Regions from separate parts of the Variovorax sp. GW821-FHT09B01 genome, predicted to be linked through region 2. Evidence: predicted binding sites of a transcription regulator. Region 2 holds the regulator's gene; the other holds the start of a gene.
What was found. The regulator NrdR, encoded in region 2, represses ribonucleotide reductase genes. The targets are predictions, from matches to a motif close to CACNANATNTNGTG.
Positions count from the first base shown of each region.

Region 1: the regulator NrdR is predicted to act here: its motif matches at 11,434-11,447, upstream of AC07RV_RS22255 (ribonucleoside-diphosphate reductase subunit alpha).

Region 1 covers NZ_JBWKPQ010000008.1:30,737-46,269, reverse strand. Annotated here, with positions in the region: gene AC07RV_RS22300 (hypothetical protein) at 1-183, shown strand, start outside; gene AC07RV_RS22295 (TlpA family protein disulfide reductase) at 180-725, shown strand; gene accB (acetyl-CoA carboxylase biotin carboxyl carrier protein) at 826-1,278, shown strand; gene accC (acetyl-CoA carboxylase biotin carboxylase subunit) at 1,281-2,630, shown strand; gene prmA (50S ribosomal protein L11 methyltransferase) at 2,647-3,531, shown strand; gene AC07RV_RS22275 (zinc-ribbon and DUF3426 domain-containing protein) at 3,620-5,194, shown strand; gene AC07RV_RS22270 (carbohydrate kinase family protein) at 5,270-6,175, shown strand; gene AC07RV_RS22265 (histone H1-like DNA-binding protein) at 6,297-6,797, opposite strand; gene AC07RV_RS22260 (ribonucleotide-diphosphate reductase subunit beta) at 6,995-8,218, opposite strand; gene AC07RV_RS22255 (ribonucleoside-diphosphate reductase subunit alpha) at 8,433-11,351, opposite strand; gene ampD (1,6-anhydro-N-acetylmuramyl-L-alanine amidase AmpD) at 11,702-12,322, opposite strand; gene AC07RV_RS22245 (sigma-54-dependent transcriptional regulator) at 12,309-13,904, opposite strand; gene AC07RV_RS22240 (two-component system sensor histidine kinase NtrB) at 13,909-15,533, opposite strand, start outside.
Region 2 covers NZ_JBWKPQ010000002.1:6,325-21,857, forward strand. Annotated here, with positions in the region: gene pilV (type IV pilus modification protein PilV) at 1-12, shown strand, start outside; gene AC07RV_RS07140 (PilW family protein) at 5-949, shown strand; gene AC07RV_RS07145 (pilus assembly PilX family protein) at 946-1,593, shown strand; gene AC07RV_RS07150 (pilus assembly protein) at 1,604-5,275, shown strand; gene AC07RV_RS07155 (type IV pilin protein) at 5,272-5,700, shown strand; gene AC07RV_RS07160 (GspH/FimT family pseudopilin) at 5,697-6,242, shown strand; gene nrdR (transcriptional regulator NrdR) at 6,279-6,722, opposite strand; gene glyA (serine hydroxymethyltransferase) at 6,753-7,997, opposite strand; ZMP/ZTP riboswitch at 8,039-8,173, opposite strand; gene AC07RV_RS07175 (lytic transglycosylase domain-containing protein) at 8,218-9,084, opposite strand; gene AC07RV_RS07180 (DUF748 domain-containing protein) at 9,687-13,541, shown strand; partial or broken gene AC07RV_RS07185 (DUF349 domain-containing protein) at 13,707-15,533, shown strand, end outside.

The DNA.
Region 1 (15,533 bases), on a different contig from region 2:
GTCGAGGCCTTGAGCGTGCATGCGCCGAGCCGGGCCCTCGGCGAGGAAATCGGCGTGCACCTGCTGGTCTACGACCTCGACGACCTGCGCGGCGCGCTCAAGCCCGACGCCCAGGGCCGTTCGCCGCGCGGCGACCTGGCGGCGCTGCGGCGGCTGATTGAAAGAGAAAAGGACAACGGATGACTTCTTCGACCACACGACGCGGCCTGCTGTACGGCGGCGTGGCGGTGGTGGCCGCCGCGGCCGGCCTCGGTGGTGCCTGGTGGCGCCATCGCGGCAGCGGCGCGGCCGGCGAGACGCTCGGCGCCGATTTCTGGGCCCAGCGCTTCGAGCGGCCCGAGGGCGGCGAGCTCGCCATGACCAGCCTGCGCGGCAAGCCGGTGCTGCTCAACTTCTGGGCCACCTGGTGCCCGCCGTGCGTCGAAGAAATGCCGATGATCGATCGCTTCTTTCGCGATCATGGTGCCAACGGATGGCAAGTCGTCGGCTTGGCGATCGATCAGCCGAGCGCTGTGCGCAAGTTCCTGCAGCGCACGCCGGTCACCTATCCGACCGGATTGGCCGGGCTGCAGGGCACGGAACTGGTCAAGAATCTCGGCAACACCGGCGGCGGCCTGCCGTTCACGCTGGTGCTGAATGCCGACGGTTCGGTGGCGGCCCGTAAAATGGGCAAGCTCGAAGAGGCCGACCTGGAGGGTTGGCGACGTGAACTCGTTCACAGTTAGAATTAGATACACAGGTCGGCGTTAACCGCCGAAAGCCGACAATCAACGATGTTCGGCCTAGTTGTATCCTAATAACCGGAAAACCCGGCACTGGAGTCCCATGGATCTGCGCAAACTCAAGACACTGATCGATCTGGTGTCCGAATCGAATATTTCCGAACTGGAAATCACTGAAACCGAAGGCAAGGTCCGCATCGTCAAGGGCGGCGGTGCCGCCCCCGTTCAGTACGTGCAGACCCTGGCGGCACCGCCCGCCGTGGCAGCAGCTCCCGCCGGCGCAGCGGCACCTGCCGCACCCGTGGCCGAGGCCGCTCCGGCCGGCCACCCGGTGAAGTCCCCGATGGTGGGCACCTTCTACCGCTCGGCCAGCCCGGGCGCTCCGGCCTTCGTCGAGGTCGGCAGCAAGGTCAACGAGGGCGACACGCTCTGCATCATCGAGGCGATGAAGATCCTCAACGAAATCGAGGCCGACAAGGCCGGCACCGTCACCCAGATCCTCGGAGAAAACGGTCAGGCGGTCGAATACGGCCAGCCGCTGTTCATCATCGAGTGACCATGTTCAAGAAGATCCTGGTCGCCAACCGCGGCGAGATCGCTTTGCGCATCCAGCGCGCGTGCAGCGAGCTCGGCATCAAGGCCGTGATGGTCTATTCCGAGGCCGACCGCGAGGCCAAGTACGTCAAGCTGGCCGAGGAAGCCGTCTGCATCGGCCCGGCGCCCTCGTCGCTGAGCTACCTCAACATGCCGGCCATCATCTCGGCGGCCGAAGTGACCGATGCCGAGGCGATCCACCCCGGCTACGGCTTCCTGAGCGAGAACGCCAACTTCGCCGAGCGCGTCGAGCAGAGCGGCTTCCAGTTCATCGGGCCGACGCCCGACAACATCCGCACCATGGGCGACAAGGTCTCGGCCAAGCAGTCCATGATCAAGGCTGGCGTGCCCTGCGTGCCCGGTTCCGACGGCGAGCTCTCCGACGACGCCACGGCCAACAAGCGCATCGCGCGCGCCATCGGCTACCCGGTGATCATCAAGGCCGCGGGCGGCGGCGGTGGCCGCGGCATGCGCGTGGTCCATACCGAGGCCGCGCTGATCAACGCGATCCAGATGACCAAGGCGGAGGCCGCGGCGGCCTTCAACAATCCCTCGGTCTACATGGAGAAGTTCCTCCAGAACCCGCGCCACGTCGAGATCCAGGTGCTGGCCGACAAGCACCGCAACGCGGTCTACCTCGGCGAGCGCGACTGCTCGATGCAGCGCCGCCACCAGAAGGTGATCGAGGAATCGCCCGCGCCGGGCATTCCGCGCAAGCTGATCGAGAAGATCGGCGAGCGCTGCGCGGCCGCCTGCAAGAAGATCGGCTACCGCGGTGCCGGCACCTTCGAGTTCCTCTACGAGAACGGCGAGTTCTACTTCATCGAGATGAACACCCGCGTGCAGGTGGAGCATCCGGTGACCGAGCTCACGACCGGCATCGACATCGTGAAGACGCAGATCATGGTGGCGGCCGGCGAGAAGCTGCCGTTCACGCAGCGCCAGATCCAGATGCACGGCCATGCGATCGAGTGCCGCATCAACGCCGAGGACGCGTGGAAGTTCACGCCGTCGCCGGGCCGCATCACGATGTGGCACCCGCCGGGCGGTCCGGGCGTGCGCGTGGATTCGCATGCGTACACCAACTACTTCGTGCCGCCGAACTACGACTCGATGATCGGCAAGATCATCGTCTTCGGCGACACCCGCGAGCAGGCCATGGCGCGCATGCGCACCGCGCTCAACGAGACCGTGATCGAAGGCATCCAGACCAACATCCCGCTGCACCGCGAGCTGATGGTCGACGCCAAGTTCATGGCCGGCGGCACCAACATCCACTACCTCGAAGAGTGGCTGGCCGCGCACAAGCGCTGAGCCGTCCCTGCCCGCCATGTTCGAACTTCGCCTGCTGGCCCCCGAGGAGCGCATCGAGTCCCTCGGCGATGCGCTCGATGCGCTCGACGCACTGAGCATCTCGGTCGAGGACGCCGACGCGCAGACCGATGCCGAGCAGGCGTTGTTCGGCGAGCCCGGCATGCCGCCGCCCAAGGAGGGCTGGCAGCGCTCGCGCGTGATCGCGCTGTTCGCCACCGAGGAGCTGGCGCGCGACGCGGGCTCGGTGCTCGCGCTGCAGGATTTCTTCGAAGGCTGCACGCTGCTGGGCATCGCCGAGCTGCAGGACCAGGACTGGGTGCGGCTCACGCAGTCGCAGTTCGCGCCGGTCGAGATCACGCCCGAGTTCTGGATCGTGCCGAGCTGGCACGAGGCGCCGGCGCAGGCCACGCAGGTGATCCGGCTCGATCCGGGCCTGGCCTTCGGCACCGGCACCCATCCCACCACGCGCATGTGCCTGCGCTGGATCGCGACCCGCGGCGCGCTCGCGGGCCAGCGCGTGCTCGACTACGGTTGCGGCTCCGGCATCCTGGCCATCGGTGCCGCGAAGTACGGTGCGAGCGAGATCGACGCGGTCGACATCGACGAGGCCGCCGTGAGCTCGACGCGCCTCAATGCCGAGGCCAACGGCGTGACGCTCCACACGGGCCTGCCCGAGGCGGCGCAGGGCCAGTACGGCACGGTGCTCGCGAACATCCTCGCGACCCCGCTCAAGGTGCTCGCGCCGCTGCTGTGCGAGCGCGTGGCGAGCGGTGGCTCGCTGGTGCTCGCCGGCATCCTCGAGCGCCAGGCCGACGAGCTGAAGGAAGCGTACGCGCCCTACGTGGCGCTCGAAGTCAGCGACAGCGAGGACGGCTGGATCCTCATGACGGCACGCCGCTGAACGCGTTCGCGCCGGGGCCGCGGCCCGGCGCAAACGGCGCTGCCGGCACCACGTCGCGCCGAGGGCCCAACCCTACAATCGCCCCCTCATGAGCCTCGTCACGCGTTGCCCCGCTTGCGCCACCACCTTCAAGGTGGTGCGCGACCAGCTCCGGATCTCGGACGGGTGGGTGCGTTGCGGTCGCTGCAGCCATGTGTTCGATGCGACGCTCGATCTGCACGAGACGCCCGATGGGGTGGCTCGACCGGGTGGTGTCGCACCGCCGCAGGAACAGGCGCCATCGGCGCCGGCGGTCGCGCCGAGCGCGGAGCCCGTTGAACCCGAGGCTTCGACGCCGCCAGCGGCCGCGGCCCCTTCCATCGACACCGGCTTCGGATTCGATGCGCGTGCCGACGAGGGCGCAGCGCCGCCGCAAGAGCCGGCCGGCGGATTCGACGGCCTGTCGGCGCCGCCTTCCTTCGCACCGGCTCCGCCGCAGGTCGAGGAGTCCGACTTCCTCGACGACGAAGTCAACGAAGATCCGCCGCCGGCGCAGCCCGAGCCGTCGCCACCGCCCGCGCCACCGCAGTCCCCGGAAGTGCGCGACAGCGCGGACTTCACGCTGCCCGCGCACGGCATCGTCGCCGACGAGCCCTGGTCCGACCTCGAGGCGCGCGAGCCGCCATGGCGGCCGCCGCCGAGTTCGCTGCCGCCGTTTCCCGACATCGACCTCAACCTCGCCGCGCCGCCATCGCCGCCGCCCGCACCGGTGCCGCCGCTGCCCGCGGTGTGGACGCGTCGATCCGATGCGGCCGCGGCGCCGGCAAATGGCAAGCCCGCGGGCTTCGCAACGCTGCGCCGTTCCGGCTCCGACGAAGACAGCGACGAGGACGCCGAGCTCGAGCGCGACGACGCCGATGCGCCCGAGGCGGGCGACGGCAAGGACCAGTTGCAGATGCAGAAGGCGCTGCGCAGGGCGCGCGCCAGGTCGGCCAAGATCGCCGCCAGCGCCAAGGCGCGCGACGAACGCGACGAACGCGACGAACGAGAGGCGCGTGCGAACAGCGAGGACCCCGCGCTGCTGCCTTTCGCCTCCGTGCTCGACGCGGCGGACGAGACCGAGGATCGCGCGGCGCATCGCTTCACCGACGAGGCGGACGAGGACGAGAGCGACGATCGACCGAAGTCCCTCTGGCAGCGCATCGGCACGCGCCGCGGGCTGATCGCGCTCGCGGTGCTCGCGGTCCTGCTGCTCGCCGTGCAGGTCCTGCGGCACGAGCGCGACGGCATCGTCGCGCGCCAGCCTTCGCTGCGCCCCGCACTGGCCGCGCTGTGCCAGGCGACGGGCTGCGAGCTCGCGCCGCTGCGCCGCATCGGCGACATCGTCATCGAGGGCGCGGCCTTCGCGCGCGAGAAGAGCGGCGGCAACGACTACCGGCTCAGCTTCAACCTGCGCAACAACGCCGCGGTGCCGCTCGCGATGCCGTCGATCGAGCTGGTGCTGCTCGACACGCAGGAGCGTGCCGTGGTGCGGCGCGTGCTCTCGCCGTCGGACTATGGCGCGCCTGTGGTGCTCGCGGCGCGCGGCGAACGCGCGGCTTCGCTGCCGATGACGCTGACGGCGTCCGAGGCGGACGCCTTGCCGCCGATCGCGGGCTATCGCGTGGAAGCTTTCTATCCCTAGGCCTGGGGCGAGCCGCCGGTTTCGCCTCCACGCCTTCCTCCCATTTTTCTTTTCCTCACCTCAACGGATCAGCCCATGGCAGCAGTGATTTGCGGTTCCCTCGCCTTCGACACCATCATGACCTTCGAGGGCCGGTTCGCCGACCAGATCCTTCCGGACCAGTTGCACATCCTCAACGTGTCCTTCCTGGTGCCGGGCCTGCGCCGCGACTTCGGCGGCTGCGCCGGCAACATCGCCTACAGCCTCAACGCGCTCGGCGGCACGGCACTGCCGATGGCCACGCTCGGCAGCGATGGCGCCGACTACATCGAGCGCATGCGCTCGCTGGGCATCAGCACGGAGTTCGTGCGCCAGCTCGACGACACCTTCACCGCGCAGGCGATGATCATGAACGACGCCGACAACAACCAGATCACGGCCTTCCATCCGGGCGCGATGCAGCAGGCGCACATCACGAAGGTTGCGGCGCGCGAGGACATCCGGCTCGGCATCGTCGCGCCCGATGGCCGCGAGGCGATGCTGCAGCATGCCGAGCAGTTCGCGGCCGCCGGCATTCCCTTCGTGTTCGATCCGGGCCAGGGCCTGCCGATGTTCGACGGCGAGGCGCTCAAGCATTTCGTCGAGCTCGCGAGCTGGGTGGTGGTCAACGACTACGAAGGCAAGATGCTGTCGCAGCGCACGGGCTGGAGCCTGGCGGAAATCTCGCAGCGCGTGCGCGGCCTCGTGGTCACGCTCGCGGCCGAGGGTTGCGAGGTGTGGACGAACGGAGAGCGCGAGCATGTGCCGGGCGTGGTGCCGACCGCGGTGATCGAGCCCACGGGTTGCGGCGACGCATGGCGCGGTGCGCTGCTGTTCGGTCTGGAAAAGGGCTGGCCGCTCGCGCAGTGCGCGGCACTCGGCAACCAGGTCGGCGCGCTCAAGATCGCGCAGCGCGGCCCGCAGAACTACCAGGTCGATCGCCAGGCACTCGGCCTGGCTTGACGGGCGATGGCGCGGCGGTGGATGCCGCCGCCTCGTCGTTTCGCGATCGTCTTTGCCCAATGAAAAAGCCCGACACCTTGCGGTGCCGGGCTTGATGCCTTTTCAGGGCTGCCGAGAAAACTCAGGGCTTGCTGGCCGTGGGAAACGGCCAAGCTGCCTGGGGATTCAGCGTCGTCTGCGCAGCGGGAGCGGGCGCAGCAGCGGCCTTGGCGGGTGCCTTGGCAGCCTTCTTCGCAGCAGGCTTCTTGGCAGCAGCGGCAGGCTTGGCAGCGGGCTTTTTCGCGGCTTTCTTGGCCGCAGCCTTCTTGGCAGGGGCCTTCTTGGCGGCAGCCTTCTTCGCAGGCGCCTTCTTGGCAGCGGCCTTCTTCGCCGGTGCCTTCTTCGCTGCGGCCTTCTTCGCCGGAGCTGCCTTCTTCGCCGGAGCCTTCTTCGCGACGACCTTCTTCGCGGCTACCTTCTTGGCAGCGACCTTCTTGGCCGGAGCCTTCTTGGCAGCGACCTTCTTGGCCGGAGCCTTCTTGGCGGCGACCTTCTTGGCCGGAGCCTTCTTCGCTACGACCTTCTTGGCCGGAGCCTTCTTCGCTGCGGCTTTCTTAGCCGGTGCTTTCTTTGCAGTTGCCATTTCTGTTTTCTCCTTGATCAAGTTGAAAAAATCAACCTATTGAAGCACTCCGCGCATGTTGGTAGCGCTGGAGTGATTCATGGCGTTGGATTCCGTGCTCCAGCACCATGAACACCTGAGCCCTCATCCATGCCGCGCTCTTCGGCGCAGTCGGTGGCAAGGGCAATTCTTGAATTCATTTATTGTTATCGAAATATTCAATCCCAGGAGAGCGCACCACCCGATTGGTATTCGATCACGCGGGTTTCGAAGAAATTGCGCTCTTTCTTCAGGTCAATCATCTCGCTCATCCACGGGAACGGATTTTCCTCGTTCGGGAAGAGCGTTTCGAGGCCGATCTGCTGCGCGCGCCGATTGGCGATGTAGCGCAGATAGCCCTTGAACATGGAAGCGTTCATGCCGAGCACGCCACGGGGCATGGTGTCTTCGGCGTACTTGTATTCGAGCTCGACGGCGCGCATGAACAGCGCCTTGATTTCGGCCTTGAACTCGGCCGTCCAGAGGCCGGGGTTCTCGAGCTTGAGCTGGTTGATCAGGTCGATGCCGAAGTTGCAGTGCATCGACTCGTCGCGCAGGATGTACTGGTACTGCTCGGCGGCGCCGGTCATCTTGTTCTGGCGGCCCAGCGCGAGGATCTGCGTGAAGCCGACGTAGAAGAAGAGGCCTTCCATCAGGCAGGCGAACACGATCAGCGACTTGAGCAGCGTCTGGTCGGTCTCGTGCGTGCCGGTCTTGAAGTTCGGGTCGCTGATCGCGTCGATGAACGGAATCAGGAACTGGTCCTTCTCGCGGATCGACGGCACCTCGTTGTAGGCGTTGAAGATCTCGCTCTCGTCCAGGCCGAGCGACTCGACGATGTACTGGTAGGCGTGCGTGTGGATCGCTTCCTCGAAGGCCTGGCGCAGCAGGAACTGGCGGCATTCGGGCGCCGTGATGTGGCGATAGGTGCCCAGCACGATGTTGTTGGCGGCCAGCGAGTCGGCGGTGACGAAGAAGCCGAGGTTGCGCTTGACGATGCGGCGCTCGTCTTCGGTCAGGCCGTTCGGGTCTTTCCACAGCGCGATGTCGCGCGTCATGTTCACTTCCTGCGGCATCCAGTGATTGGCGCAGGTGGCGAGGTACTTTTCCCACGCCCACTTGTACTTGAACGGCACCAGCTGGTTGACGTCGGTCTCGCCGTTGATGATGCGCTTGTCGGCGGCCCTGACGCGGCGCGTTTCAGCCGGAGCGCTGGCGCCGCTCGATGCGGGCGCGGCCTGGCGGGCAGGCTGCTGCACGGGTTGCAGCGAAGGTTGTGCCATCGATGAAGCCGACACATCCACCGCACGGCCGGCGGCAGCGCCGGTCGAGGAGTGGTGATGCAAACCTTGTTGCATGTCCTTTGGCAAGGAGGGCTTGACTTCTTCGTCCCAGGTCAACATAGAAAAATCCAATGCTCAAATTATCCGAGCAACGATGTGAGTTGCAAAGTGCTCGTTCACATCGCACTCCATTTATGTGGTTGTTATGTTGCTCGCATGCATCGCGCGATGTCGGTCAACGCCTTCAAGTGGCCTCCGTCATCGCACGACATCGCATGCGCCTCACTCTTCGTAGTGCAGCGCACCGCGCTGTGTTCGCGGTGCGCTGCGTGCATCACTGGCAGGCTTCGCAGGTCGGATCGTCGACACCGCAGAAGGCGATGTCGGTCGCGGGGATCGCGCTCATCTGTGCCTTCGCTGCGGCAGCCGCGGCCTCGAGTGCGCTCATGCCCGACGGTGCGTCGTTGCCCGAGGACACCGCGTTGAGGCGGCCCGACTGCACCGTCGACTTCTCGGCGTGCGTCGCGCTCTGCGTGCGCAGGTAGTAGGTGGTCTTCAGGCCACGCAGCCATGCGAGCTTGTAGGTGTCGTCGAGCTTCTTGCCCGAGGCGCCGGCCATGTAGATGTTCAGCGACTGCGCCTGGTCGATCCACTTCTGGCGGCGCGCGGCGGCTTCCACCAACCACGTCGTCTCGACTTCGAACGCGGTGGCGTAGAGCGCCTTCACGTCCTGCGGCACGCGGTCGATGGGACGCAGCGAACCGTCGAAGTGCTTCAGGTCCATCACCATCACGTCGTCCCACAGGCCCAGGCGCTTGAGGTCGCGCACCAGGTAGTGGTTGATCACGGTGAATTCGCCCGACAGATTCGACTTGACCGAGAGGTTGCCGAAGCAGGGCTCGATCGAGGCGTCCACGCCGATGATGTTCGAGATGGTCGCGGTCGGGGCGATGGCCACGCAGTTCGAATTGCGCATGCCGTCGGCCTTGATCTTGGCGCGCAGCGCGTCCCAGTCGAGGGTCGACGAGCGGTCGACCTCGACGTAGCCGCCGCGTGCCTTCTCGAGCAGGTCGAGCGAGTCGATCGGCAGGATGCCCTTGTCCCACAGCGAGCCCTTGTAGCTCGAGTACTTGCCGCGTTCGCGCGCCAGCTCGGTCGAGGCCCAGTAGGCGTGGTAGCAGATCGCTTCCATCGATTCGTCGGCGAACTGCACGGCTTCCTGCGAGGCGTAAGGAATACGCAGGTCGTACAGCGCGTCCTGGAAGCCCATCAGGCCCAGGCCGACCGGACGGTGGCGCAGGTTCGAGTCGCGCGCCTTCTTCACGGCGTAGTAGTTGATGTCGATCACGTTGTCGAGCATGCGCATCGCAGTCGAGATCGTCTTCTTGAGCTTCTCCTGGTCGACCTTGCCGTCCTTCAGATGCTGCAGCAGGTTGACCGAGCCGAGGTTGCAGACCGCGGTTTCGGTGTCGCTGGTGTTCAGCGTGATCTCGGTGCAGAGGTTCGACGAGTGCACCACGCCGGCGTGTTGCTGCGGCGAGCGCACGTTGCAGGCGTCCTTGAACGTGATCCAGGGATGGCCGGTCTCGAACAGCATCGTGAGCATCTTGCGCCACAGGTCGGTGGCCTGCACGGTGCGGCTTGGCTTGATCTCGCCGCGCGCGGCCTTCTCTTCGTAGGCGACGTAGGCCTTCTCGAAGTCGGCGCCGAACAGGTCGTGCAGGTCGGGCACGTTCGAGGGCGAGAACAGCGTCCACGAACCCTTTTCCATCACGCGGCGCATGAACAGGTCGGGGATCCAGTTGGCGGTGTTCATGTCGTGCGTGCGGCGGCGGTCGTCGCCGGTGTTCTTGCGCAGCTCCAGGAACTCCTCGATGTCGAGGTGCCAGGTTTCGAGGTACGTGCAGACGGCGCCCTTGCGCTTGCCGCCCTGGTTCACGGCCACGGCGGTGTCGTTGACCACCTTGAGGAAGGGCACCACGCCCTGCGATTCGCCGTTCGTGCCCTTGATGTGGCTGCCGAGCGCGCGCACGCGGGTCCAGTCGTTGCCCAGGCCGCCCGCGAACTTCGAGAGCAGCGCGTTTTCCTTGATCGACTCGTAGATGCCGTCGAGGTCGTCGGGCACGGTGGTCAGGTAGCAGCTCGACAGCTGCGAGCGCAGCGTGCCGCTGTTGAACAGCGTCGGCGTGCTCGACATGAAGTCGAAGGACGACAGCACTTCGTAGAACTCGATGGCGCGGGCTTCGCGGTCGATCTCGTTGAGCGCCAGGCCCATCGAGACGCGCATGAAGAAGGCCTGCGGCAGCTCGATGCGGCTCTTGCGCACGTGCAGGAAGTAGCGGTCGTACAGGGTCTGCAGGCCGAGGTAGTCGAACTGGTTGTCGCGCTCGGCCTTCAGCGCCGCGCCCAGGCGGGGCAGGTCGTACTGCAGCAGCTTCTCGTCGAGCAGCTCGTTCTCGACGCCCTTCTTGATGAACGAAGGGAAGTAGTCGGCGTAGGCGGTGGCGCGGTCGGCCGGCATGACTTCGCGGCCGACGATCTCCTTGAAGATCGTGTGCAGCAGCAGGCGCGCGGTGGCGAAGGTGTAGTCGGGATCCTTCTCGATCAGCGTGCGAGCCGCGAGGATCGAGGCCTTGTAGACCTCGTCGAGCGGCACGCCGTCGTACAGGTTGCGCATCGTCTCGGCCACGATCGGCGCGGCCGTGATGCTGTCGCCCAGGCCCTGGCAGGCCGACTCGATCAGGCCCTTGAGTTCGCCGAGGTCGAGCGCGACGCGTTCGCCGCGGTCGAGCACGTGCAGCGCGGGCGCTGCGACCTGCACATCCTGCTCGCCCTGCTTCGCGCGTTCCTGGGTGCGGCGTTCGCGGTAGAGCACGTAGGCACGCGCCACTTCCTGGTGGCCGCCGCGCATCAGGCCCAGTTCGACCTGGTCCTGCACGTCTTCGATGTGGAAGGTGCCGCCGCCCGGACGCGAGCGCACCAGCGCCTTCACGACGGCCTGGGTCAGCGCGTCGACGGTCTCGCGCACGCTGGCCGAGGCCGCGCCCTGGGTGCCATGCACGGCCAGGAAGGCTTTCATCATCGCGATCGCGATCTTGTTCGGCTCGAACGGGACCACGGCGCCGTTGCGGCGGATGATCTGGTAGTGCGCGAGGTTCTGTCCGGTGGGCGAACCGGCGGTGTCGCGGGGGGACTGGGGCGGCGTGGAGGGGATGGCACGCGCGGCGGTAGGTGTATTCAGTGCTGTTTGCATTCGCTTCCTCTCGGTTGGCAATTCTTGTTGGATGAGCGGCGCTGCTGGGGCCGCTTCGTCGGCTCTGAGGCCGGCCGGGACACACTATATCTAGGGTGCGGGGGGTGTACAACCCACTAGATGTAGCGTTTTCCTTCAGGCTTCAAGAGGGAGGAGAAAGCTGTTTCCGCGCTTCGCGGCCATCCATGCCGCATGAACAGTGGATCATCCTCTCGCAACCCACGTTCCATGCGGCTTTCGAGCCGATTTGGGCCTGCAAGGCGCATGGTTGCTACGCATCGCGCTTGCGAATGGAGCGATTGCTGCACTGCGAGCCCAGGGCATCGCACGGCGTGCAGCGATTGAAAAAATTAGCGTTCCACCACCTGCGAGGGAAACATGTGTGGACCCCAGCCGAGATGATCGCGCAGCCGATGCCAGTCGAAGCCGGCGCCGGGATCCTGCTTGCGGCCCGGTGCGATGTGCTCGTGGCCCGCGATGTGCGCAATCGGATAGTGCTGCGCGATCGCCGCGGCGAGGCTCGCGAGCGTCTCGTACTGCGCGTCCTCGAACGGCCCGCCCTCGAGGCCCTCGAGCTCGATGCCGATCGAGTCGTCGTTGCAGTTGTCCCGGCCGCGCCACGACGACACGCCCGCATGCCACGCGCGATCGTCGCCGCTCACGAACTGCCAGAGTTCTCCGTTGCGGCGCACGTAGAAATGCGAGGACACCTCGAGCCCACGAATGCTTTCGAAGTAAGGATGCGCGTCCCAGTCGAGCTGGTTGGTGAAGAGCCGTTGCACCGCGTCGCCGCCGTACTCGCCGGGCGGCAGGCTGATCGAGTGCAGCACGACGAGGTCGATGCGCTCGCGTGCCGGCGCGGGGCGCGGTCCGAAGTTGGGCGAGGGCAGCGCCTTCGCGAAGCGGTACCAGCCGTCGCGCCAGAGCGCATCGCCCGCGGAGGCGCGCAGGCCGTCTTCAGTCGTCGACATGGCTGCTCGCGCCATCGTCGCCGTTGGGCGTGTTGATGCCCAGGCGCGCGATGCGGTAGCGGATCTGGCGCAGGCTCATGCCCAGGCGCGCGGCGGCGGCCGTGCGGTTGAAGCCGCTCTCGTGCAGCGCGCGCACGAGGATCTCGCGCTCCTGCTGATCGAGGTAGGCCTGCAGGTCGGAGGGCAGCGGCGTGGGCACCACGGGGCGCGGCGCGGGCGGCGGCGCGGCCACGACGGGCTTCGTGTCGAAAGCCTCGGGCTGCGCGAGCGGCGCCGGCGTCGTCGCGGCGCTCGCGGCTTGTGGCGCGGCAGGTCCGGGCGCGGCCGTCATCCAGCCGCCGCCCGCGCCATCCATCAGGTCGAGCTGCAGTTCGTCGCCGTCGTAGAGCGCGACCGCGCGGTGCAGCAGGTTCTCGAGCTCGCGCACGTTGCCGTGCAGCGGATGCTGCGCGAGCTGCCGCAGCAGCGCGTCCGACAGGCGCGGCGCGGGCAGTCCGCCGTCCTGCGCGATGCGCGCGAGCAGCGCGACGCACAGCGCGGGCAGGTCCTCGCGGCGCTCGCGCAGCGCGGGCACCGCGATCTCGATCACGTTGAGCCGATAGAACAGGTCCTGCCGGAAGCGGCCGGCCTGCACCTCGGCGTGCAGGTCCTTGTGGGTGGCACTCACGATGCGCACGTCGACCGCGTCTTCCTGCGTGGAGCCGATCGGCCGCACGCTGCGTTCCTGGATCGCGCGCAGCAGCTTGGACTGCATCGCCAGCGGCAGGTCGCCGATCTCGTCGAGGAACAGCGTGCCGCCGCGCGCGGCCTGGAAGTAGCCGTCGCGGTCCTGCGCCGAGCCGGTGTACGAACCCTTGCGCGCGCCGAAGAATTCGGCCTCGAGCAGGTTCTCGGGAATCGCGCCGCAGTTCACCGCGACGAAGGGACCGTCGCTGCGCTGGCTGCAGGCATGGACCGCGCGCGCCACCAGCTCCTTGCCGGTGCCCGATTCGCCGCGCACCAGCACCGGCGCCATGCCGCGCGCCACCTTGGCGATGCGCGACTTCACGAGCCGCATCGGCTCCGAATCGCCGACCAGCCGCTCGAGCGCGGAAGCGCCTGCGCTGCCCGCGGCGGCCAGCGCCGACGTGCCGTCGCTCGCATCGGCGGCCTTGGCCGGGCGCGCCGCGGCCTGCGCGACCGGTGGCGGCTGCTGCGCCTGCACCGCGGAGGCGACGACCGCGCGGAACTGCTTCAGGTCGACCGGCTTGGTGAGGTAGTCGAAGGCGCCGGCCTTCAGCGCCTCGACCGCGTTCTCGGCCGAGCCGTAGGCGGTCATCACCACGCAGCGCTCGCTGCGCTGGTTCTTCTGGATGCGCTGGATGATCTCCATGCCCTGGCCGTCGGGCAGCCGCATGTCGGTGATCACGGCGTCGAAGCGCGTGGCCTCGAGGTGCTGCCAGGCTTCGGAGACGCTGCCCGCGGCCTCGACCCGGTAGCCTTCGCGCAGCAGCGTGAGTTCGTAGAGCGTGCGAAGGTCGGGTTCGTCGTCGATGACGAGGATCTGCGCGGGACGCTGGGAGGGCGGATGGGAGCTGCTCACGCCGCTATTGTGTCAGCCGGTTTTCGCTCGCGGCGAAGCCGACGAAGAATTCGTTGCCCTCGGGCGCTTCGCCCGCCAGCGCGCGCCGCTCGTAGCCGATGGCCGCGCCGTGGCGCCGGCACAGCTCGCGGCACAGGAACAGGCCCAGTCCGCTCGAGCGGCTCTCCGACGAGAAGAAGGGTTCGAACAGGTGGCGCTGCACCGCCGGTTCGAGCGGTGCGCCGTCGCTCCAGACCTGCAGGGTCGGCCGGCCCGGGCTGCCCGCGCGCTGCAGCGTGGTCACGACCTGGATCGCGCCCTCGCGCAGGCTCGCGTAGCGCGCCGCGTTGTCGAGGAGGTTCACCAGCAGGCGGCGCAGGTGCTCGACGTCGAAGCGCACCTCCACGCCCGGCGCGTCGAGCACCACGGTCACGCCCTTGCGCTGGGTCTGGCGCATCCATTCCTCGGTCAGTGCCTGCACGGTGGGGTCGAGCACCACCTGCTCGCCGAGCGACAGCACGCGCTGCTGGCGCGCGCGCGAGACGTCGAGCACGTCGTCCACGATGCGTGCCAGGCGCTGCGCGTTGTGCTGCACCATGTGCGTGAGCTGGCGGTGCGCGGGATCGGTCAGGTCCTCGTTGAGCAGCGCGCTGGCCTGCGTGATGGCGGCCAGCGGGTTGCGGATCTCGTGCGCGACCGCGGCCGACATGCGGCCCATGGCGGCCAGCTTCTCGGTGCGGATGCGGGCCTCGAGCTCGCGCAGGTCCTGCAGGAACATCACGCACAGGCTGCCCATGCGCTGGTCGCTCGAGGGCGTGAGGCGGGTGCGCACGCGCACCTCGCGCGCCGCGCCGCGCGCCTGCGCGACCGGGATCTCCTCGGACTGCGATTCGCGGCGCGCATAGGTCTGGCGCGCCAGCGCGGCCAGCGCATGCCAGGCCGGCTGGGCATGCAGCGGAAAGGGCAGCCGCAACTGGCCCAGGCCCTGGCCCAGGATCGCGTCGGCCGCCGGGTTGGCCGCATGCACCAGGCCTTCGGCGTCGATCACCAGCACGCCTTCGCTCAGCGTCTCGATCACCAGGTCGTTGACCTGCGCCTGCATCTGCGCGCTGCTGCGGTTGTGCTGCGACACCGCCTCTTCGCGCGCCAGCCGGCGCGCGAGCTCGTGCGCCAGCAGCGCCACCACGAACAGCCCGGTGCCCGTGAGCGCCGCCTGCACGAAGCGCGCGGGCGAGTCGCCGGGCTGCTGCACCCAGTGCCAGGCGGCGTCGGCCAGCAGCAGCAGCGTGACGGTGGCGGTGGTGCCCATGCTCACCATCACCGTGCCGAGCACCGCGCTCATGAGCACCGGCAACGCGAACAGCGGCGTGTAGTTGATGTTGCCGCCCTGCGTGACCTGCAGCGCCGCGAAGACCGCGAGGTCGACGCCGGTGCTCAGCATCCAGGTGGCGCCGAAGCCGCGCATCGGCGGCTCGAAATGCACGTAGCGCGCGCCCAGCGCGGCGGCCGCGAGGTAGCTCGCCGACAGCACCACCGCCACCGGCTGCATGGTCTGGCCGAGCGCGAAGCTCACGCCCTGCAGCAGCACCAGCACCAGCGCGACGAAGCAGCGCGCGCCCATGAAGCCGCGCCACAGCCGCAGCAGCGCGG
Region 2 (15,533 bases):
CGCGGTGGCTGAGCGTGTCGAACCCACAGGGCGCGCGCGGCTGCGTGGCGTGTCGCTGGTCGAGCTGATGGTCGCGCTGGCGCTCGGCCTGGTGGTGGTGCTCGCGGCCATGCTGGCTTTCGGCGGCAGCCGGCAATTGTTCGTCGCCGAGTCCGAGGCCCGCACGGTGGAGGAGTCGTTGCGCTTCGCGGCCTTCGTCGTGCGGCGCACGGTGCGGCAGGCCGGCTATGCCGATCGCGTGGCCGGCGATACGGTCACGGCCGCCGGGAACGATCCCCTCGACCTCGACATCGTCGGCGCTCGCAACACGCGCGTCGGTGCCAGCGGCGAAAGCTATGGGAGACACAACGCACGCGGCGTGAACGACAGCGATTCGTTGCTGGTGCGCTTTGCCGGCAGCTCGCGCACCGACGACGAAGGCAGCGCCACGGAGGCCGACGGCACCATGGTCGACTGCATGGGTTTTGCGCAGGCCGCGCCGAGCGCCGGCACCGCCACGCCGGCCGACCGGGCCTGGAGCATCTTCCATGTCGCCGAGGCGGCCGACGGGGAGCCCGAGCTCTATTGCAAATACCGCGGCGACCGGCGCGGCAGCTTCCGGTCCGAGCCGCTGGCGCGCGGCATCGAGGTGTTCCGCGTGCTGTTCGGGCGTGACCTCGACGGCGACGGCACGCCCGAGCAATGGCTCGATGCCGCGCAGCTCGATGCGGTGGCGGCCGCGTCGTCGCTGGGCAATGCGGCCTGGCGGCAGGTGGTGGCGTTGCGCATCGGGATGGTGGCGCGCAGCGCACGGTCGGGCCACTGGCCCCGGCCCGAGGAGGTGCAGCTCTATCCTCTCGGCCCCGAGTTCCCGGCGGCGCGCTTCCGGCCCGCGGCCGACGGGCGGCTGCGGCGTGTCGTGAGCTTCACGGTGGCGCTGCGCAACAGCCAACGCGAGGCCGCGCCATGAACCGGCCGGTGCGCGCCTCGCGTGGCTTCTCGCTGATCGTCGTGCTGATGCTGCTGCTCGTGGTGTCGGTGCTCGGCCTCGCCGCGGCGCAGAACGCGCTGGTCGGCGAGCGCATCGCGCGCAACGACCGCGACACCGAGGTGGCTTTCCAGGCGGCCGAGGCCGCGCTGCTCGATGCCGAGCGCGACGTGCTCGGGCCCAACGACCATGGGGCGCAGCGGCTGTGCCTGTTCGATGGCCGCGATGTGTCGGCCTTCGTCGTCGATTGCGCCGGGACCGGCGCACGGCTGGGACTCTGCGCGGCCGCGCCGGTGGGCGACCCGCCGGTGTGGACGCAGGTCGATTTCGCACCCGATGCGAACCGGTCGGTGGCCTACGGCCGCTTCACGGGGCAGGTCTATGCCACCGGTGCCGGTGGCCTGTCCGTGCGCGCGCCGCGCTATGTCGTCGAGGCCCTGCGCAGCCGGGGCAGCGACCCGCAGGGCGTGCTGCACAGCGCGAGCGCGAGCGTCGCGACGCATGTCTTCCGCGTCACCGCCATCGGCTACGGGCCGCGCGAGGAGACGCGGGTGCTGCTGCAGACCACGCTGGCCAAGCCGTCGGCGAGTCCCGGCTGTGCCGACGCTTCTTCTCCTTCCACCTGATCGGACTGCCATGCCCTTGCTTCGCGCATTCATCGTGTGCATCGCCCTGGTTTTCTGCGCGACGTGGAGCGCACCGGCATGGGCCGGCATCGCATCCACGCCGCCGCCCGATGCGCTGCTGACCAGCGTGCCGGTCCACGCGCTGGCCGGTCAGCCCGATCCCAACATCGTGATCGACCTGTCGATCAAGGCCTCGAACGCGGGACCGGCGTACCTCGGCAGCTTCGAGCCCGCCAAGGTCTACGAAGGCTATTGGGATGCGAAGGGCTGCTACGACTACCTGCGCATCGAGGGCTACTTCCGCCGCACCGCGACGGCCACCACGCTCGCCGGTGGCGAGATCGCCTGCCGCGGGCAGTGGAGCGGCAATCTGCTGAACTGGGCCACGGCATCGCCGCTCGATCAGCTGCGCATGGCGCTGACCGGTGGCGACCGCGTGGTCGATACGCCGGAGCAGACCGTGCTGCAGCGCGCGACCTGGCCGATCGGGGCTGGCGTCGAGCTTCCCGTCAAGACCGTGCGCGGGCATCTCGAGCGGCGGACACCGCGCAGCGGCCTTCGCGCGGACGAAACGCTGCGCATCCGGAACTGCGGGGAGCGGCTGGTCGTCGATGCGGACATACGCACCGATGCAGACCGCGGCTGCGTCTCGGCGGCCGGGGCCGAGCTCTACTTCGCGCGCGTCGAGGTCTGCGCCGCCGACGAGGCCGTCGTGCGCCGCGATCTTTGCGTCGCGTATCCCAGTGGTCATCAAAAACCGGTAGGCGCCTTGCAGGTCCATGCGGGCGACGCGCGTTTCGCGGTGTTCGGCTACCTGCCTGGCAGCGATCCCAGGCGCCAGGGTGGGGTGCTGCGCGAAGCGATGAAGTCCATCGGGCCGGAGAAGACCGATGCCGCGTTCGACTGGGTCGCGAACCCGCGGGCCGAGTGGGATGCGCGCACCGGCGTGTTCCGTGATGGCCCCGCGGGCACCGCGCAGGGTGTCATCGCGGCGGTGAACCGCTTCGGACGCTCGGGCGACTACGCGCGCTTCGATCCCGCGGGGGAGCTGTTCCACGAATCGCTGCGCTACCTGCAGGCGAAGCTGCCGACGCTCGCGGACCCGGTGCTCGGGAACTGCCAGCGACATCACATCCTGAACATCGGCGACCTCGACACCGGCCGTGATGGTTGGGCGCCGGGCTCGGGCAGTGCGGCCTTCGCGCCCGACACCGCGCACTGGACCCGGCTCGTCGGTGCTTTCGAGAATCGCAAGGCGGGCGCGGCCCAGGGCTCCTTCGGCATGGCGGGGCTCGCGTACTGGGCACACACGCAGCGAATCCGCGGCGACCATCCCGATGCGCGCGTGCAGACCTTCGCGATCGACCTGGATGCCGACCGCAGCGCTGTGGTGGGCACGCGCCAGCGCGGCAGCGCGCTCTACCTGGCCGCGAAGTACGGCGGATTCGTCGACCGCAACGGCGATGGCGATCCGTTCCGAACCTCCGCACTTTTCGGCGCCCCGGACGCAGCGGGCAAGTCGGCATGGTTCAGCAACGCCGAATGGGCGGAAGGGCTCGACCACGACGGGCAGCCGATGCCGGCCAACTACTTCCTCGCCAGCGATGCGCGATCGACGGCGGATGCGTTGCGCCGCGTGCTGCGCCGTGCCACCGCGCCGCCGCTGGGCGCGAATGCCACGGCCGCGATCTCCTCGGACACGGTGGGCGCGGCCGGCGCGAGCCTCTATCGCTCGCGCTCCGACAGCCGGCGCTGGGCCGGCACCTTGCTGTCGTTTCGCCTGTTCAGCGATTCCGACACGGGCGCCTTGCGCGTGGCCGACACGCCGTCGTGGGATGCGGGTGCCTTGCTCGATGCACGCGTGGAGAAATCCGGTGCATCGGCGCCGCGAAAGATCTTCACGCTGTCGACGGCAGGCGTCGGCATTCCCTTCGAATGGGAGGCGCTCGACGAGCCCTCGCGGCGCTCGCTGCGCGCGGAGACCGGACCCGCATCCCCGATGCCTGCCGGGGCCACCGACACCCTGGCCCGCGACCGCCTGAACTATCTGCGCGGCGAGCGTCGAAACGAAGCCTCGTTCGCGGGTGGCCGTTTCCGCGTGCGCGACTCGGTGATGGGCGATGTCGCGCATGCGGCCCCGGTGTACGTTGGCGCGCCCGACCCTGTGCTGGACGAGAGCGGTTACCCGGCATTCCTCTCCACGCATCGCCAGCGCGAGCCCGCGGTCTATCTGGGGGCCAACGACGGCATGCTGCATGGCTTCTCGGCGCGCACGGGCGAGGAGCTTTTCGGCTATGTCCCGCGACTGCTGTTTCCCGCGCTGGGCCAACTCGCGCAGGCCGGCGGCGCGCATCGCGCCTATGTCGACGGCACGCCCGCCGTGGCCGAGGCGCGCATGGCGAACGGCCGGTGGAAGAGCGTGCTGGTCTCGGGCCTGGGCGTGGGAGCCGCCGGTGTGTTCGCGCTCGATGTCAGCGATCCGCGGGCCTTCTCGGCCGACAAGGTGCTGTGGGAGTTCGGCAGCGCCGACGATCCCGACATGGGCCACCTGATGCAGCCGCCGCGCATCCTGAAGTTCCGCACCAGGGCCGCGACGGCGGGCCGCCCGGCCACCCATGCCTGGTTCGCGGTCGTGCCCTCGGGCTTCAACAACCGCAACCCCGAGAAACGCGCCGCGCTGTTCCTGCTGTCGCTCGACAAGTCGGCCGGCACGCCCTGGCGGCGCGGCCTCGACTATCACAAGATCCTGCTGCCCCGGCCCGCCGATGCCAGCCTCGTCAATGCGCTCGCGAGCGCGCCCGGCGACCATGCGGCCGACGACGGAACGGTCCGCTGGCTCTATGCCGGCGATACGCAGGGCAATCTGTGGAAGTTCGACTTCGAGCGCGATGCGCCCTGGAGCGAGGCCAACGCGCTGGGCTTCGGCGGTGCGCCGCTGATGGTCGCGATGGACGGCGGCGCGGGCAGCCGGCGCCAGCCGATCACGGTGCCGCCGGAAGTGGGGCTCGGGCCCGGCGGCGGCGGCATCGTGCTGTTCGGCACCGGCCAGTTCGTCGAGCCGGCGGACCTTGGCGCCTCGCGCCGCGGCGTCCAGACCGTGTATGCGGTGCAGGACACGGGCACGCCGATCCGTGCGGGCGAGGCGCGGACCCAATTGGTGTCGCGGCAGGCGCGACCCATCGAGGGCGGGCTGACGGCCATCGAGGGCCAGGCCTTCGTCTACGGCGCCTTCGACCGCGCGACGACACGGCGGCGCGGCTGGTACCTCGACCTGCCGGCGTCGCGCGACCAGGGCGAGCGCCAGGTGGAGCGGTCCGTGCTGGCCGACGGTCGCCTGTTCTTCAACACGCTGATTCCGCCGCAAGCGACCTGCGGCGAAGGCGGTGGGCGCAGTTGCGCGGTGGATGCGATGACCGGCCTGTCCAAGAGCGGCACCTGCGTGCCCTCGGAGGCGGGGCTGCTCGGTGCGCCTTTCGTGGTCCAGCAGGGCGATGCGTCCTACGGTGCCGCCGATCCGGCCGGTCGGCGCGTCGAGACGCGGCGGCTTTCGGTCCTCAGCCCCGGCACCCGCAAGGGCACGGCGGTGTCGGTCGCGCAGCCGACCGACGGTGCCACGGTGTCGCGCCGGGCCGGCCGTCTCAACTGGCGCCAGGTGCCGGACCCGCAAAGGACGCGGCCATGATCTCCCGCCACGGCCATCGCGCGGGCGCGGCCCTCGGCTGGAGCTTGATCGAGGTGCTGATCGCACTCGCGATCGTCGCCATCCTCGCGGCCATCGCCTTTCCCTCCTACGTCGATGCGGTGCACCGGGGCTGGCGCGCCGAGGCGCGGTCGGCGCTGCTCGCGCAGATGCAGCAGCAGGAGCGCCACTTCACCGTCGATGGCCGCTACCGGCGCTACGAAGGCGATTCCGCCGAGAGCGGGCAGGGCGGCAAGTACCTCGTGCGCAGCGAGCACTGCGACGGCCAGCGCAGCCTCGACGACTGCCTGCGGCTCTCGGCGCGGCTCAAGCCCGGCTTCTCAGACCCGCCGGTCGGCAATCTGTGGCTGGACAGCACGGGCGGCCGCGGCTGCGATGGCGCGCAGCGTGCGCGGTGCTGGCAATGAAGCGCGCGGGACCGGCCCGTGGGCTCACGCTGATCGAGCTGCTCACCGTGATCGCCATCGTCGCGATCCTGGCCGCCGTCGGCGTGCCGGGTTTTCGCGCGCTGCTGCTCCACCAGCGTCTGGCGGCCGCGTCACAGGCCTTCGTGGCCGCGCTCGGGATGGCGCGGATCGAGGCAATCCGGCGCGGCGAGCCGGTCAGCGTGCTGGCCGACGGCGCCGGCTGGGATGCGGGCTGGGCGGTGGTGACCGATGTCGACGGCGACCACGCGCCGAGCGTGCTGCGGCGCTTCGACGGGCTGCCGCCGGGCATCGCGGTCGACCGGGAACTGGGCGACGGGTTGGCGCAAGGGGTGCACTACGACGGCAACGGCTTCTCGCGGCGCGTGCGCAATGCGGGCTTCGGCGCGGGCTGCCTCGCGTTCAAGGCCGAGACGGGGCGGCGCGCGGCCATCGTTCTCTCGGCGTCGGGGCGGGCCCGCAGTTGCGACCCCGATCGGAAGGGGGAATGCGGAACGGGTGTGTGCGGGCAGGGCGGCGGATAGCGGCCGTCCCGCGGCCCGGCGTTGACACGCCGCGGCTCAGATGTCGCGCAGCAGCTGCCGGAACTCGTCCACGTCCTCGAAGCTGCGGTAGACCGAGGCGAAGCGCACGTAGGCCACCTTGTCGAGCTTCTTGAGTTCGCGCATCACGAGTTCGCCGACCTTGGTCGACTCGATTTCGCGCAGGCCGCTGGCGAGCAGCTTCTGTTCGATGCGCAGCAACGCGTTGTCGATCTGCTCGATGCTCACCGGTCGCTTGCGCAGCGCCAGCATCATCGAGGCGCGGACCTTGGTCGAGTCGAAGTCGGCGCGGCTGCCGTCCTTCTTCACGACGACCGGGAAGTTGACGTCGGGACGCTCGTAGGTGGTGAAGCGCTTGTCGCAGGCACCGCACTGGCGGCGCCTGCGCACGAAGTCGGCGTCTTCCGAAACGCGGGTCTCGACGACCTGCGTTTCGAGATGACCGCAAAAAGGGCATTTCATGCGGTCAGGGCTTCTTCTTCTTCTTCGAGGTCAGCGGTAGACCGGGAAGCGGCTGGTCAGCGCGTGAACCTTGGCGCGCACGGCGTCGATGTTCGCGGCATCGCGCGGGTTCTCGAGCACGTCGGCGATCAGGTTCGCGGTGATGCGGGCCTCTTCGTCCTTGAAGCCGCGCGTGGTCATGGCCGGCGTGCCGACACGCACGCCGCTGGTCACCATCGGCTTCTCGGGGTCGTTGGGGATCGCGTTCTTGTTGATGGTCATGTGGGCGCTGCCCAGCACGGCCTCGGCTTCCTTGCCGGTGATGCCCTTGGCGCGCAGGTCGACCAGCATCACGTGGCTTTCGGTGCGTCCGCTCACGATGCGCAGGCCGCGTTGCGTGAGCGTTTCGGCCACGATCTGGGCGTTCTTGACCACCTGTTGCTGGTAGGCCTTGAACTCGGGCGACAGCGCTTCCTTGAAGGCCACCGCCTTGGCGGCGATCACGTGCATCAGCGGGCCGCCTTGCAGGCCCGGGAAGATCGCGCTGTTGATCGCCTTCTCGTGCTGCGACTTCATCAGGATGATGCCGCCGCGCGGGCCGCGCAGGCTCTTGTGGGTGGTCGATGTCACGATGTCGGCGTGCGGCACCGGGTTCGGGTAGACGCCCGCGGCCACCAGGCCGGCGTAGTGGGCGATGTCGACCATGAAGATCGCGCCGACGTCCTTGGCCACCTTGGCGAAGCGCTCGAAATCGATGCGCAGCGAGTAGGCCGAGGCGCCCGCGATGATCAGCTTGGGCTGGTGCTCGTGCGCCTTGCGTTCCATCGCGTCGTAGTCGATGGCTTCGTTGGCGTCCAGGCCGTAGCTCACCACGTTGAACCACTTGCCGCTCATGTTGAGCGGCATGCCGTGGGTCAGGTGGCCGCCTTCGGCCAGGCTCATGCCCATGATGGTGTCGCCGGGCTTCAGGAAGGCCAGCAGCACGGCCTCGTTGGCCGAGGCGCCGCAATGGGGCTGCACGTTGGCCGCTTCGGCGCCGAAGATCTGCTTCACGCGGTCGATGGCCAGCTGCTCGGCCACGTCGACGTGCTCGCAGCCGCCGTAGTAGCGCTTGCCCGGGTAGCCCTCGGCGTACTTGTTGGTGAGCTGCGAGCCCTGCGCGGCCATGACGGCCGGCGAGGCGTAGTTCTCGCTCGCGATCAGCTCGATGTGGTGTTCCTGGCGCGCGTTTTCGGCCTGGATGGCAGCCCAGATTTCGGGATCGGTCTGTTCGACCAGGATGTTGCGTTGGTACATGGCAGTCCTTTGAAGACGAGGTCCTTGTTCTTCAACCAAACAAGGGCTGCCCAGGCGAACGGCTGATCGCCTGCGCGTCTGGAGCGACGTCGCAGGCGGTACGCTTCCCAGTGGTAGTCCACGTCAGCGCGGGTGCCTTGTCGGCACCGCGCCTATCGCCAGTCGCGTACCCGGTCGAGTGTAGCGGATCGGACCGGCCCGGCGGCGGGCGAAAGGAGATTCAGGACACGGCCGACAGCAGCGCCACCTTGGGCGGCGTGGGGCCGTTGGCCGGCTCGGTCGCCTCGTCGGGCTTGGCCGGGGCCACCACCGGCAGGGGCAGCGGCTGCGGGCGCAGCACCGGTGGCGTCGGCGCGAATGGCGAGGGCGCGCGGCCGCTGGCCACTTGCAGCAGGCGCTCGCGCTCGGCCATCACCTTGCCGGCATAGCCGCCGTCGTCCTCGAGGTTGGCCGCGCCCACGTAGTAGCGCAGGCCGCCTTCGAGCGAACCGGCGCGGGCGATGCATTCCTGCAGCACCTTCACGCCGACCCGCATGTTGGTCACGGGGTCGAAGGCGGTCAGCGTGCCGCCGGCCGGCTCGTACTTGTCGCCGTGCACGCGGGTCATGACCTGCATCAGCCCCTGCGCGCCGACCTGGCTCTGCGCGAACGGGTTGAAGCTGGACTCGACCGCCATGATCGCGAGGATCAGCGTCGGATCGAGCTTGGTGTGCTTGCCGATGTTGTAGGCCTCGGCCACGAGCACGCTCAGCGGCTCGGCCGCGACGCGGTACTTCTTGCTGAGCCAGTAAGCCACGGCGGCCTGCTGCTTGGGCAGGTCGCCGGGGCTCGCGGCCGTGGTGCGCTCGATCGCGGTCGGCTCGAGGTCGGTGGCTTCGGGCGCGGGTTTGCGCGACTGCAGCCAGCCCATGAGCTGTTCTTCGCCTTGATGGCGCAGGTCGGGCCGCGCCACGAGGGCGAGGACCGCGAACACGATGGCCAGGCCCAGCAGGGCGAAACCGTTGTGCGTGATTTCAAAAAAGCCGTCTGCCACATCGGACACGAAGGTCCTCAGCCCGCGGGCCGTGGCATCAAACGCCTTGTTCATCGCTCTTCCTTTCTGTGCGGCACCTGTCGCAGCGCCGGGAAGGGCGATGGGATGGAGGCAGCGGCGCTTGGATTGGTACCAATCAGATTCCGCGCTCAAGGGGGATAAGGTGCGCGGCCGTCTGATCAAGCCGGGGGGAGTCGGCAGCGGATACAGGGTGGTTCCGTCGCGTCGGGCGATCGGAGCAGGCGGGATTCTATCGTTGCTAAATACCCGGTCAAGCATAAGGAATTCGGTCTTAATTCTTAAAAGTGTCGAACAAATGTTTCAAATCCGTGTCCGGGACCGCATCCTTCTTAAGGGAAATCCCTTGAAAAATCGGGTTTGAAAAGCCGGGAAGGGGCGCCTAAGCTGAACAGGCCTGAGGTTTTCAGGTGCTTTCCGAAGCCAGGCAGTCACGGTGCAAGCCGCGGGCTCGAACGGCGGAGGATCCACGGCGGCAATCTCTTGCTGCCAGCACGACAGGAACCATCGACTTCCGGTCGAGCGAAACGATGGCAATGGGTCGTATGCCCGCCATCAAGCCCGGTGACATGACATTCGTCGCGTCACCGGGCTTTCTTGTTTCTGGCTTGCCGCCTGTTTGGGGCACACTCGCGCGAATGAATGCTGCCGCCTCGATACAAAGCTTAAGAAAGAACAAATGGTTGCGACGCGGGATCGTTGCACTGCTCGTGCTTCTGGGCCTTTGGGTCTTGGCCTGGCTGGCGGTGCCGCCGATCGCCAAGAGCCAGCTGCAGAAGATCGCGAGTGAGAAGCTGGGCCGCCAGGTCACGGTGGAGCGCATCGGCTTCAAGCCCTGGACCCTCGAGCTCACGCTCAACAACCTGCGCATCGCCACCGCCGACGGCAAGAACACCCAGGTCGCCGTGCGGCGCATCTATGCCGATGCCGAGCTGCAGTCGTTGTTCCGGCTCGCGCCCGTGATCGACGCGGTGACGGTGGAAGCGCCGGCCATCCTGCTGACCCACCAGGCCGACGGCAAGTACGACATCGACGACATCCTGGCCAAGCTGGCCTCCGGCCCGCCGCCCGACCCCAAGGCCGAGCCCGCGCGCTTTGCCATCTACAACATCGCGATCACCGAGGGCGCGGTCGACTTCGACGACCAGACCGTCAAGCGCCGCCATGAGCTGCGCGACTTCGTGCTCAAGGTGCCGTTCCTCAGCAACCTGGCCTCGCAGCGCGAGGTCAATACCGAGCCCAAGCTGGCCTTCGCGCTCAACGGCAGCAAGTTCGATTCGGCCGCGCTGACCACGCCCTTCGCCGCCAGCCGCAAGACCGACGCCCACGTGCAGTTCAAGGGGCTCGACCTCGCTCCCTATCTGGGCTACATCCCGGGCGGCCTCCCGGTGCAGCTGCAGGCCGGCAGCCTCGACGCCGACCTCAAGATCGACTTCCAGCAGGCCACCACGGTCGGCCTCAAGGTCACCGGCACGGTCGAGGCGCATGGCGCCAAGCTGGCCGATGCACGCGGGCGCGACCTGCTGGCCTTCGACTCGCTCAAGCTCGCGCTGGCCGACGTGCGGCCGCTCGAATCGGTGTTCCACCTCAGCGAGGTCGCGCTGGCGAGCCCGCAACTGGTGGTGGCGCGCGATGCCTCGGGCCAGCTCAACCTGATGGCGCGCGATCCGGCCACGGGCCAGACCGAGAAGGTGGTCGCGGCCAAGCCGCCGGCACCGCCTGCCAGTGCCGCCAGCGGCGCCGCGGGCGTGGCGGCGCCCAAGCCCACGCTCAAGGTCCAGGTCGACAAGGTCGCCCTCAGCGGCGGGCGCATCGGCTGGCGCGACGAGACCGTGCAGCCCGGCGCGGCGATCGACGTCACCGAGCTCGGCATCGACGTCACGGCCCTCACCTGGCCGATGGAGAAGCCGGCCCAGTTCAGCGGCAGCACCGCGGTCGGCGGCGCCACGCTCAAGTTCAAGGGCAGCGGCACCGACAAGGCGGCCGACGTGCAGACCGAGGTCGACGCGCTGCCGCTCTCGCTGGCCGCGCCCTACCTGGCCCACAGCCTGGAGCCCACGCTCGACGGCAAGCTCAGCGGCGAGATTGACATCGCCTGGGCCCCGCCCGACCTGCGTTTCAAGGCCAAGCGGGTGGCGGCCGACAACCTGGCGCTGACCCAGGCCAAGACCGCGCTCGCGAGCGTCGGCCGCTTCGAGCTGCGCGATACCGAGGTCGACATGGCGAAGCACACGCTGGCCGTGGGCTCGTTCACCGCCACCAATCCCAAGGTCAGCATCGAGCGCGACAGCGAGAAGCGCTGGATGTTCGAGCGCTGGCTCAAGACGCCGGCCGCCGCGGGCGGCAAGCCCGAAGCCGAGGCCAAGGTGGCCGCGCCCAAACCGGCCGGCAGCGGCCCCGAATCGGCACCGCCGGGCGCCAACACCAAGCCCTGGGCGCTGACCGTCGGCACGTTCGCGGTCGACAACGGCAGCCTCTCGTACGCCGACAAGGCCAGCGCCACGCCGGTCGCGGTCGAGATCACGGCCTTCAAGCTCAATGCCGAGAAGCTCGCGCCCGAGACCGCCACCAAGTCGCCGCTGCAGGTGTCGGGCCGCATCGGCTCGGGCCGCCGCGCCGATCCGGGCCGCTTCGACTACAAGGGCCACATCGTGCTCAAGCCGCTGGCCGCCGAAGGCCGGCTCGAGGTGGCCTCGTTCCCGGCCCATGCCTTCAAGGCCTATTACGCCGACGCGCTCAACGTCGACATCCGCCGGGCCTTCGTCAGCTACCGCGGCAGCGTGAACTACGCGACGGCCCCGGCGGGCATGACCGTCAAGCTGGCGGGCGACACCGCGCTCGACGACTTCCGCGCCAACAGCGTGTCTTTGACCCAGTCGCCGGGCTTCGACCGCAACAACAACCAGTTGCTGAGCTGGAAGACGCTGAGCCTGCGCGGCCTGCAGGTGGGCCTGGCGCCCAATGCGGCGCCCACCGTCGACGTGCGCGAGACCACGCTGACCGACTTCTTCGCCCGGGTGATCGTCGATCCGAACGGCCAGCTCAACCTGCTGAGCCTGACCAAGAAGGGCGAGGCCGAGGCCAACGCGGCCACGGCCGCGGCCGTCGAAACCCGTTCGCGCCGCAGCCTGGGCGGCACGACCACCACCACGCGCGGACCGGAGCGGCCCGCGGGCGGCGCGCCGGTGCCGGCCGAGCTGATGGTCGGCGGCGCCTCCGAACCGGCCAAGCCGGCCTCCGCCCCCGCCGTGGCCCAGGCCGCGCCGGCCGCCGGCGGCCCGGCGCCGGTCATCAACTTCGGCCCGATGAGCCTGGTCAACGGCAAGATCGACTTCACCGACCTGTTCGTCAAGCCCAACTATTCGGCCGACCTCAGCGAGCTGACCGGCAAGCTCAGCTCCTTCTCGTCGAATCCGCCGAACGGGCAGGGCGGCCGGCCGGCGCTGGCCGAGCTCGAGCTGCGCGGCAAGGCGCAGCAGACCGCGGCGCTCGAGATCACCGGCAAGCTCAATCCGCTGGCCAAGCCGCTCGAGCTCGACATCACCGCGAAGATGCGCGACCTGGACCTCGCGCCGCTGTCGCCGTACTCGGTGCGCTACGCCGGCCACGGCATCGAGCGCGGCAAGATGAGCATGGACGTCAACTACAAGATCGCGCCCGACGGCCAGCTCACCGCCACCAACAAGCTGGTGCTCAACCAGCTGCAGTTCGGCGAGGAGGTCGCCGGCGCGCCCAACAGCCTGCCGGTCAAGCTCGCGGTGGCGCTGCTGGCCGACCGCAACGGCGTGATCGACGTCGACCTGCCGCTGCGCGGCTCGCTCAACGACCCGCAGTTCAGCATCGGGCCGCTGATCTTCAAGGCGGTGGTCAACCTGATCGTGAAGGCCGTGACCGCGCCGTTCAGCCTGCTGACCGGCGGCCTGGGCGGCGGCGGCAGCAGCGAGTCGAGCACCATCACCTTCGAGCCCGGCAGCTCCGAGCTGAGCGCCTCGTCCAAGGAAAGCCTCGACAAGGTCGTGAAGGCGCTGGCCGAGCGGCCGACGCTCGAGATGACCGTGATCGGCACCGCCAGCCTCGAGAAGGAGCGCGATGCCTACCAGCGCCAGCGCCTGCGCCAGATGACCCTGGCCGAGAAGCGCCGTGCCGTGGTGCGCGGCGGCCAGGCCGGCACCGACGTGCCGCCGGTCACCGACGCCGAGTACCCCGAGCTGCTGACCGCCGTCTACAAGCGCGCCGACATCACCAAGCCGCGCAACATGGTCGGCCTGGCCAAGGACCTGCCGCTCAAGGAGATGGAGAACCTGCTGCTCGCGAGCGTGCCGGTCGACGAGGAGTCGATGCGCCAGCTGGCGGTGGCGCGCGGCGCCGCCGTGCGCGACTACCTGCTGTCGCAGAAGCTCACCAGCGAGCGCCTGTTCCTCGGCGCGGTGCGCACCACGGCCAGCGGCGACGACTGGAAGCCGGGCGCCGAGCTCAAGCTCGCGATGCGCTGAGCACCGAAAGGGGCGCCGCGCGGCGCCCCTTGGTTTTTCACGGTGCACTGCTATATATGCAGGCACCGTTTCCCCCTGCGGCGCGACCGATCCAGGCGTCGTTTCGCCGCATCGCCGGGCCGCGCCGCAAGGTGGATTTCGACGGCGCGCGGCAAGTGGGTCAAAATGGCGGTCTGCGCCGGCCTCTGCCGGCGCCTTCGCTTTCTCTCTTCAGACAACGATCTCGCGCACGTGACCTCTAATTCTTCCAAGCCACACGACCTTCAGGCCCTCGATTCGCTGACCGGCGGCGCCTTCACCGCGCCGACCTCGGGCGAGCGTGCCTCGCGCATCCGCGACTGGCTCGCGAGCAACCCGGCACCCGAGCAGATGCAGGAAGTCTTCAAGGAGTTGAGCGGCCGCGACAAGGGTGCCGCCCGCCTGCTGCGCGAGAAACTCGACGAGCTCAAGCGCGCCAAGGGGCAGGAGGCCATCGCCGCCGAATGGGCCCAGAAGGCCGAGGGGCTGCTGGGCCAGTCCAAGCTCAACATCGCCGACGCGCTCGCCTGGCAGCGCGATGCCGCCAAGGCCGGCGCGCCGCTGTCGCGCGAGCCGCTGGCCGGCTTCAAGGTGCGGCTGGCCGAGCGCATCAAGGGCATCGAGGACCTGCAGCACCGCGCCCAGGTCCACCGCGAGGCCGCCGTGCTGCTGGCGCAGCGCTTCGAGGTGCTGTCCACCAAGGGCTGGCAGGACGCCCAGGTCGCCGAGGAATCGCTGCGCACCGACGTCACCCACTGGCAACAACAGGCCGCCGACATCGTCGCCGACGCCAACTGGACCAGCCTCGACGCCAAGTTCGCGCCGCAGCTCGAGTCGTCGAAGGCGCAGCTGCTCGTCGTGTCCGACGCCTTCCACAGCGCGCTGGCGCAGGCCATTGCCGCCGCCGCCGATGCCACCGCGCCGCTGCCGCCCGTCCCGGTCTGGGCCGACGAACTGCGTGCCGCGCGTGGCGAGGCCGTCGCGCCCAAGGCCGCGGCACCCGCGCGTCCGCCGGCCCCCAAGGTCGATCCCGCGGTGCGCGCCGCCGCGCAGGATGCCGTGCAGGCCGCGCTGGCCAAGCTCGAACAGGAAACCGCCGAGGGCCATGGCAAGGCCAGCGCCGGCGCCGCCGCCGCGCTGCGCGCGGTGCTGAAGGAACACGGCAAGCTGGTCGAGGCCCCGCTCGAGGCGCGCGTGCATGCCGCGTTGGTGGCGGCCGGCGAACTCGAAGGCTGGCAGCGCTGGAGCGCCGACAAGGTCCGTGAAGACCTCGTGGCCAAGGCCGAAGGCCTGCTCAAGCGCCCCGAAGGCCAGGCGCTGGGCGGCCGCAAGATGCAGGAAACCCTGCGCGCGCTGCGCGACCAGTGGAAGCAGGCCGACCAGGGCGGCGTGCCGAACCATGCGCTGTGGAAGCGTTTCGACGAGGCCTGCAACGAGGCCCACAAGGTGGTCGAGGCCTGGCTCGAGAAGGTGCGTGCCGACGCGGCCGAACACCGCGCGCTGCGCGTGGCCCTGATCGAGGAGGTCAAGGCCTGGGCCGCCGAGCATGCGGGCGCCACCGACCTGAAGGCACACAACCGCGCGCTGCACCAGTTCGCCGACCGCTGGCGCGATGCCGGCCACGTGGGCGAGAAAGTGTTCGCCGAACTGCAGCCGCAGTGGAACGAAGCCTTCGGTGCCGCCCGCGCGCCGTTCGAGACCGCGCAGAAGGCCAGCATCGAACGCCGCCAGGCCATGATCGCCGAGGCCGCCGAGCTGGGCGCCCAGCCCGTGCTGCGCATCGATGCCGTCAAGGCGCTGCAGCAGCGCTGGCAGGCCGAGGCGCAGGGCGTGCCGCTCGACCGCCGCCAGGAACAGAAGCTCTGGGACGCGTTCCGCGCGCCCATCGACGAAGCCTTCAACCGCAAGTCGGCCGAACGCGAGAAGGCCTCGGCCGCGATGAGCGACCGCGACCGCCACGTGCTCAATGCCTCG